Actinocatenispora sera: one gene and its partner. The protein of the gene in region 2 interacts with the protein of the main gene of each other region in a pairwise test. Links are inferred from orthologs where the notes say so. Each region holds a gene or a part of one and is shown on either strand. Other genes may lie near its edges. The genes, in order: dnaE and Asera_RS25765.

Evidence for each region.
Region 1: the proteins of Asera_RS25765 (region 2) and dnaE interact in binary tests that used the Escherichia coli proteins (3 or more experiments, as listed by UniProt). The link is inferred for Actinocatenispora sera from one-to-one orthologs.

Annotation. Positions count from the first base shown.
Region 1 is NZ_AP023354.1:5,275,903-5,280,304, reverse strand. What follows is about bases 207-4,298. They hold dnaE (DNA polymerase III subunit alpha), read left to right. Parts: upstream 207-555; coding sequence 556-4,098; downstream 4,099-4,298. Other genes in these bases: Asera_RS24915 (DUF2567 domain-containing protein), read left to right, coding at 4,155-4,298. In the rest of the region: more of Asera_RS24915, read left to right, coding at 4,299-4,402. UniProt on the Escherichia coli protein: DNA polymerase III is a complex, multichain enzyme responsible for most of the replicative synthesis in bacteria. This DNA polymerase also exhibits 3' to 5' exonuclease activity. The alpha chain is the DNA polymerase catalytic subunit.
Region 2 is NZ_AP023354.1:5,466,423-5,469,730, reverse strand. What follows is about bases 117-3,114. They hold Asera_RS25765 (pyridoxal phosphate-dependent aminotransferase), read right to left. Parts: upstream 2,209-3,114; coding sequence 1,024-2,208; downstream 117-1,023. Other genes in these bases: Asera_RS25755 (MFS transporter), read left to right, coding at 2,850-3,114; Asera_RS25760 (CGNR zinc finger domain-containing protein), read right to left, coding at 2,283-2,825. In the rest of the region: more of Asera_RS25755, read left to right, coding at 3,115-3,308. UniProt on the Escherichia coli protein: Shows aminotransferase activity with methionine and histidine as substrates, and to a lesser extent also with phenylalanine.

The DNA of each region.
Region 1 (4,402 bases), 190 kb from region 2 along the record:
ACGGTGCTGCGCGCCGCCGACCAGCTGGTGGTGACCACGGTGCCGCGCGAGGACGCGGCGTTCACCGCCGACTGGATGCTCGACCTGCTGGAGGAGCAGGGGATGGGCGAGTTGGTGGCGCAGGCGACCACGGTGATCAGCTGCCCGACGCCGAACCCGCTGCCGCTCACCGCCGACCTGCTCAAGCACTTCGGCTCGCGCACCCGCACCTCGATCGTCGTGCCCTACGACGTGTCGCTGGAGCCGGGCTCGACCATCGAGTACTCGAAGCTGGCCCCGGCCACCCGGATGGCCTGGCTGTACGCCGGGGTCGCGATCAGCGAGGGTTTCGGGCCGGATCGGTGACCGCGGGTGGCGCCGGCCACGCCCGGCGGTACCCGGGCGTGCCGGCCGGCGCGGTCCGCCGGCGGAGCGATAGGTTTTCTGTCAGACCCCACCCCTAGCGTGGTGGGATGCCGGGGGTGCGGCCAACATCTCCCGGCGCGGTCGCGGTCACCGTCACCCGGTGCTCCGCGCGTGGCTGTCCAGGTGAATACGAGGGGGGCGAGGCGCGCCATGTCGGCGTCCGGGTTCGCGCATCTGCACGTGCACACCGAATACTCGATGTTGGATGGCGCGGCCCGCCTGAAGCCGTTGTTGGCCGAGGTCCAGCGGCAGGGCATGGACTCGATCGCGATGACCGACCACGGCAACATGTACGGGGCGTACGCGTTCTACCAGGAGGCGAAGAAGACCGGCGTCAAGCCGATCCTCGGCATCGAGGCCTACCTGGCGCCCGGCGACCGGGCGTACAAGCAGCCGGTCCGGTGGGGCCGGCCGGACCAGCGCGGTGACGACGTCTCCGGCGGTGGTGCGTACACGCACATGACGATGTGGGCGGAGAACGCCACCGGGCTGCGCAACCTGTTCACGCTGTCCAGCAGGGCCTCGATCGAGGGTTACTACTACAAGCCGCGGATGGACACCGAGCTGATCTCGGGGCACACCGAGGGCATCATCGCCACCACCGGCTGCCCGTCCGGGGAGATCCAGACCCGGCTGCGGCTGGGCCAGGAGCAGGAGGCGTACGCGGCGGCCGAGCGCTACCTGGAGCTGTTCGGCCGGGAGAACTTCTTCCTGGAGCTGATGGACCACGGGCTCGACATCGAGAAGCGGGTCCGCACCGGGCTGCTCGACATCGGCAAGCGGTTCGACCTGCGGCCGGTGATCACCAACGACTCGCACTACGTGGCCGCCGAGGACGCGAAGGCGCACGAGGCGCTGCTGTGCGTGCAGTCCGGCAGCACCCTGGACGACCCGAACCGGTTCAAGCTCGACGGCGGCGGCTACTACATCAAGTCGCCGGCGCAGATGCGCGAGCTGTGGGACTCCCAGCTGCCCGGCGCCTGCGACAACACGCTGCTGATCGCCGAGCGCGTCGGCTCGTACGACGAGGTCTTCGCCCACCACGACCGGATGCCGGTGTTCGACGTGCCGGCCGGCGAGACCCAGGAGTCCTGGCTGCGTCATGACGTGTTCGAGGGCTTGGCGAAGCGGCTCCCGGGCGGGATCCCGGACCACTATCGGGCCCGGGCCGAGATGGAGCTCGGCGTCATCAACCAGATGGGCTTCCCGGCATACTTCCTCGTGGTGGCCGACCTGGTGCGGCATGCCAAGGAGTCCGGGATCATCGTCGGGCCGGGGCGTGGTTCCGCGACAGGATCGATCGTCGCCTGGGCAACCGGGATCACCGAACTCGACCCGATCGAGCACAGCCTGCTGTTCGAGCGTTTCCTCAACATCGAGCGCATCTCGATGCCCGACATCGATCTTGACTTCGATGACCGGCGGCGCGGTGAGATGCTCGACTACGCCACCGCCAAGTACGGCACCGACAACGTCTGTCAGGTCATCACCTTCGGGACGATCAAGACTAAGGCGGCGATCAAAGACGCGGCGCGAATCCATTTCGGACAGCCCGGGTTCTCAATCGCCGACAAGATCTCCAAGGCGTTGCCGCCGCCGATCATGGCGAAGGACATTCCGTTGTCCGGCATCGTCGACCCGAAACACGAGCGCTACGCCGAGGCGTCCGAGGTCCGGACGCTGATCGAGACCGACCCGCAGGTCGGCAAGATCTTCGAGACCGCGCGTGGTCTGGAGGGTCTGATTCGGCAGGCCGGTGTGCACGCCTGCGCGGTCATCATGTCGTCCACCCCGGTCATGGACGTGATCCCGGTGTGGGCGCGTCCGCAGGACGGCGCGATCATCACCGGCTTCGACTACCCGTCGTGTGAAGCGATGGGCCTGTTGAAAATGGACTTCCTGGGCCTGCGCAACCTGACGGTCATCGGGGACGCGATCGCCAACATCAAGGCGAACCGCAGCATCGACATCGACGTCGCCAGCCTCGAGCTGGCCGACGACAGAACATTCGAGTTGTTGGCGCGAGGCGACACGCTCGGGGTGTTCCAGCTCGATGGCGGCCCCATGCGCTCGTTGCTCAAGGCGATGGCACCGACCAAGTTCGAGGACATCGCGGCCGTGCTGGCGCTGTACCGGCCGGGTCCGATGGCGGCGAACGCCCACATCGACTACGCCGACCGTAAGAACAACCGCAAGCCGGTCGTGCCGATCCACCCCGAACTGGCCGACGATCTGGCCGAGATCCTGGACGAGACCTACGGCTTGATCGTTTACCAGGAGCAGGTCATGGCGATCGCCCGGAAGGTCGCCGGGTACTCGCTGGGCAAGGCGGACCTGCTCCGCCGGGCGATGGGCAAAAAGAAGAAGGAGATCCTGGACAAGGAGTTCGTCGGGTTCCAGGCGGGCATGCGCGACCAGGGCTACTCCGACGACGCGATTCAGACCTTGTGGGACATTCTGCTGCCGTTTGCTGGGTACGCATTCAACAAGTCACACACCGCGGGCTACGGGATCGTCTCGTTCTGGACCGCATACCTGAAGGCGAACTATCCCGCCGAGTACATGGCGGCGCTGCTGACCTCGGTCGGCGACTCGAAGGACAAGATGGCGGTCTACCTCGCCGAGTGCCGCAAGATGGGCATCAAGGTGCTGCCGCCGGACGTCAACGACTCCGACCTGAACTTCACTGCGGTCGGCGCCGACATCCGGTTCGGCCTGGGCGCGGTGCGCAACGTCGGCGCGAACGTCGTCACCAGCATCATCAACACCCGCAAGCAGAAGGGTGCCTACACCTCGTTCACCGACTTCATGTCCAAGATCGAGCTGCCGGTCTGCAACAAGCGGGTGATCGAGTCGCTGATCAAGGCGGGTGCGTTCGACTCGCTGGGACATCCGCGGCGGCCGATGCTGGAGCAGCACGAGACCATGGTCGAGGCGATGACCGGGGTCAAGCGGCGCGAGGCGGAGGGCCAGTTCGACCTGTTCGGCGGGATGACCGACACCGCCCCGGACACCGTCGTGGGCATGGACGTCGACCTCACCGGCGAAGACTGGCCGCGCAAGACCGCGCTGGAGTTCGAGCGCGAGATGCTCGGGCTGTACGTGTCGGGTCACCCGCTCGACGGCGCCGAACGGGTGCTGCGCAAGAACAGCGAGCAGCGCATCGCCGACCTGGTTTCCGGTGACGTCGCCGACGGCACGTCGGTGACCATCGCCGGGATCATCTCCGCGCTGGAGCGCCGGGTCACCAAGCAGGGCAACGCGTGGGCGAAGGCGACCGTCGAGGACCTCGACGCCGGCATCGAGGTGCTGTTCTTCCCCAAGACCTACGAGCTGGTCGGGCAGTACCTGGCACCCGATCTGACGATCGCGGTGAAGGGCCGGGTCAACCGGCGCGACCAGGAGATCAGCGTCGTCGCGATGGACCTGCGCACGCTGGAGATCACCGACGCCGACCTGGCCGCCGAGCCGGCGGTCACGGTCGCCATCCAGGCCGAGCGGGTCGACCCCGATTTGGTCGGTGAGCTCAAGCGGACCCTGCTGAACAACCGGGGAGAGACCGCGGTGCGGGTCAAGCTGGTCGGCCGGGAGCGCAACCACCTGCTCGCCCTCGACGACACGCTGCGGGTCACACCCGGTCCCGGCCTCACCTCTGAGCTGAAGAGCCTGCTCGGCGCCGGCTGCCTTGAATAGCCGGCCGCGCCGGGCCCGGATCCGCCGACTTGCTCGAGGTTGGGAGAATCGCCGCGATGAAGACGACGATGCCGCGCCGAGCCGGCGTGCCGCGGTGGGCCGAGGCACTCGTACTGGTGGTTGCGGCGGTGTGCGTCGCGGCGGCCGGCGCGCCGCTCGGGCTGCTCTGGTGGGTGCTGTCCCCGCGCGCCGAGGTCGTGATGACCGACCAGGGCGGGATGTACAACCTGGAGACCGAGACGTTCGCCGCCGCCGACGGCTGGCTTGCGGTGCTGACCGCGGCCGCGGGCCTGGTTGCCGCGGT
Region 2 (3,308 bases):
GGTCGCGCCAGCCCTCTCCGGCAGCCGAACCACCGTCGCGGCGGGCTCGGTTGTGCCGACGCTCCTTCTGGCGCCGGTCGTCTCCTCGGCATCGGTCGTCGGTGGGCCGTCGCCCCTCGGCAGGCCGCCGGTGGTCTCCGCCGCGTCGGTCTTCGGCGTGCCGCCCGCGGTCTGCGCCGCATCCGCATTCCACGTGCGGTCGGTCGTCTCCAGGACCTCGCCCGTGTGCATATCGCCGGCCGTCGGCAGGCCGCCGTTGGTGTCTGCGGCATTGCTCGTCCGCGGGTCGCCGGCCGTGCGCAGACCCTCGGTCAGGACAGCGGGGTCGGCGCTCGGGCGGGAGCGCCGGGCCAGCAAGGGAACCACGACGCCGCCCGCACCCGTCACCGCGCCGCCGGTCCGTGCGGTGCCGACGTCACCGGCTGGCTTCGGCGCCGGCGCCGGATCGGGTGACGGCCGGAACGTCGTGGCCGACGGTACGAGGCGCAGCCGGCGCGCGGTGGTCTGGGCGCTCGATCCGGTCTCGGTGGAGTCGTGCGCAGCCCGCGGCGCGCGTCCGCGACCGAGCCGGGTCCCCCGAACCACGGTCAGGATCCTCCCGACGCCGACCAGCCGAGCCCGGATCCTTCCCGCCGGTGCGTCGGGTGGCGTCGCGACCAGCTGCAGGCGGGGCCGAGCGTCCGGGGCGGCGATCCAGTCGTCGCCCGCGGCCCAGCCGAGATCCACCCAGTCTGGTGGCGTCGGGTCGGGTGACTCGCTCGACCGCGGACCATCGGCGCCGATCGGAGCGGCGCTCGACCCCGGGGCCGGATCGCCGGCGGGCTCCCGGTCGTCGACGGGCAGGCTGGCGTGTCGGGTTCGGTGCGTCGATCCGCTGATACGTCCCACCCGGGCAGCGTCGCCCCAAAAAGCACCAGGCGCCACCACCTCACCGCAAACTGTGGATAACCAGGATGCCTGTGGACAGCGAACCGGAAAACATGCGCCGGTGTGCTAGGGAGGTGTCGGCAGGGGCACGGCGCCTCAGCCGGCGAGCGCGCGCAACCGGTTCGCCGCTTCGGCGAGTACCTCGGGACGCTTGGAGCAGGCGAACCTGACGACCCGGCGGCCGACCTCCTGGTTGTCGTAGAACACCTGGGTCGGTACCGCGACCACGCCGCACCGATCCGGCAGCGCCCGGCAGAACTCGATTCCGTCCCGGCCGCCCAGCGGGCCGATGTCGGCGGTCACGAAATACGTCCCGGACGACGGGTGCACGCCGAACCCCGCCTCGGCAAGGCCGGCGGTGAGCAGGTCCCGGCCGGCCTGCAACCGATCCCGCACCCCGGTCAGGTAGCTGCCCGGCAGCCGCAGCGCGACCGCGACCGCGGGTTGCAGCGGACCCGCGTTGACGAACGTCAGGAACTGCTTGACCCGCAGTACCGCGGAGACCAGCCGGGCCGGACCGCTGGCCCAGCCGACCTTCCAGCCGGTGCAGGAGAAGCTCTTGCCGGCCGACGAGATGCGGATGGTGCGCTCGCGCATGCCGGGCAGCCCGGCGAGCGGGATGTGCGGCGCGGCCGAGTCGGTGAAGACCAGATGTTCGTACACCTCGTCGGTCACTGCGTACACGTCGTGCTCCTGGCACAGCTGCGCGATCAACGCAAGCTCGGCCGCGGTGAACACCTTGCCGGTGGGGTTGTGCGGGGAGTTGAGCAGCAGCAACCGCGTGCGGGGCCCGAACGCGGCACGCAGCTCGTCCGGGTCGAACGTGTAGCCGTCCGGCCCCGGCCGCAGCGTCACCGGTCGCCGCACCGCGTGTGCCAGCGCGATCGACGCCGCGTACGAGTCGTAGTACGGCTCGAAGCAGACCACCTCGTCGCCGCTCTCGCACAGGCCGAGGATCGCCGCCGCGATCGCCTCGGTGGCCCCGGCGGTCACCACGATCTCGCCATCGGGGTCGTACCCGAGCTGCCAGTCCCGCCGTTGTTGCTCGGCGATGGCGGCGCGCAACTCGGGCACCCCGGGCCCCGGTGGGTACTGGTTGTGCCCGTCCCGGATCGCGGCGGTCGCCGCGGCGAGCATCTCCGCCGGACCGTCGGTGTCCGGGAACCCCTGCCCCAGGTTGATCGCGCCGGTGCGTACCGCGAGCGCCGACATCTCGGCGAAGACGGTCGTACCGAACTCGTGCATCCGTGCCACCAGCGGATCGGTCCCAGTGCTCGTCATGGCGCCACCCTAGAGCGTGTCCCGACGGCTCCGTCGGTGCGATTCGCAGCCAGGGCCACGCTGGCGGCGGTGGGTCAGTTGCCGGAGCGGTGTCGGGCGACCCGGACCCGGGTGGCGCACCGGCTGGAGCAGTACCGCCGGGGCGATCCCGCGCCGTGCGCGACGAACGGGCGAGCGCATCCCGGTGCGGCGCACACCCCGCCGGGCGGCGCCTGCCGCTCGGCCAGCAGTACCGCGAGCGCCAGTCCGGAGGAGGTGGCGAACCACTCGCCCCAGCGCCCGTCATCGTCCGCGTCGACGTGCAGGTGCCAGGCCGTACCGCCGTGCGCGGTCAGCCGGGGCGGCCCCGCGTACCGGGCGAAGAGGGCATTCAGTGCGTCGGCTGCGGCGGAGGTGTCGGTCGCGGCGAACACGGCGTCCACGGGCTCGGCCGCGGCCCGCAGGTCGTCGATCTCGACCGGGGCGAGCTCGACGCCCGCCTCGCCGTGTTCGGCGAGCACCGCGGCGAGCCGCCCGGCGAGATCCGGTTCGCCGGACCGCAGCTCGATCAGCAGGTCCGCCGCCCGTTGTGCGGCCTCGATCGGCGCCGACCCGGCCGTCCAGCGAACTCCGTCCATGCTCTCCAGTGTAACGTCATTCTCATGAGAGGCCGTTACGGGCTGGCCCGGTACCTCGCCGGAGCCACCGCCGCCCGCACCGGCGACGAGGCATCCGGTCCCGCCCTGGTCCTGCTCGGTCTCGCCGCCACCGGCTCCACCCGGTCGGCCGGGCTGGTGCTCGGTGCGCTGACCGCCGCCACCGCGGTCGGCGGCCCGCTCCTCGGCGCGGTACTCGACCGGGCCCACCGCCCGCCCCGCTTCCTTGCCGGCTGCCTGCTCGGGTACGCCGCCGGTCTGGCCCTGCTGACCGTCGTCCTCGCCCGCGCGGCGCTGTGGCCGGCGGTACTCGTCGCCGTCGCGGCCGGCGCGTTCGGCCCGGCGCTCAGCGCGGGATGGAGCTCCCGGCTGGCGACGGTCGTCTCGCCGGCGGCGATCCGTCGCGGCTACGCCGCCGACTCCGCATCCTTCGCGGTGTCCGCGCTCGTGGGTCCGGCGCTGGCC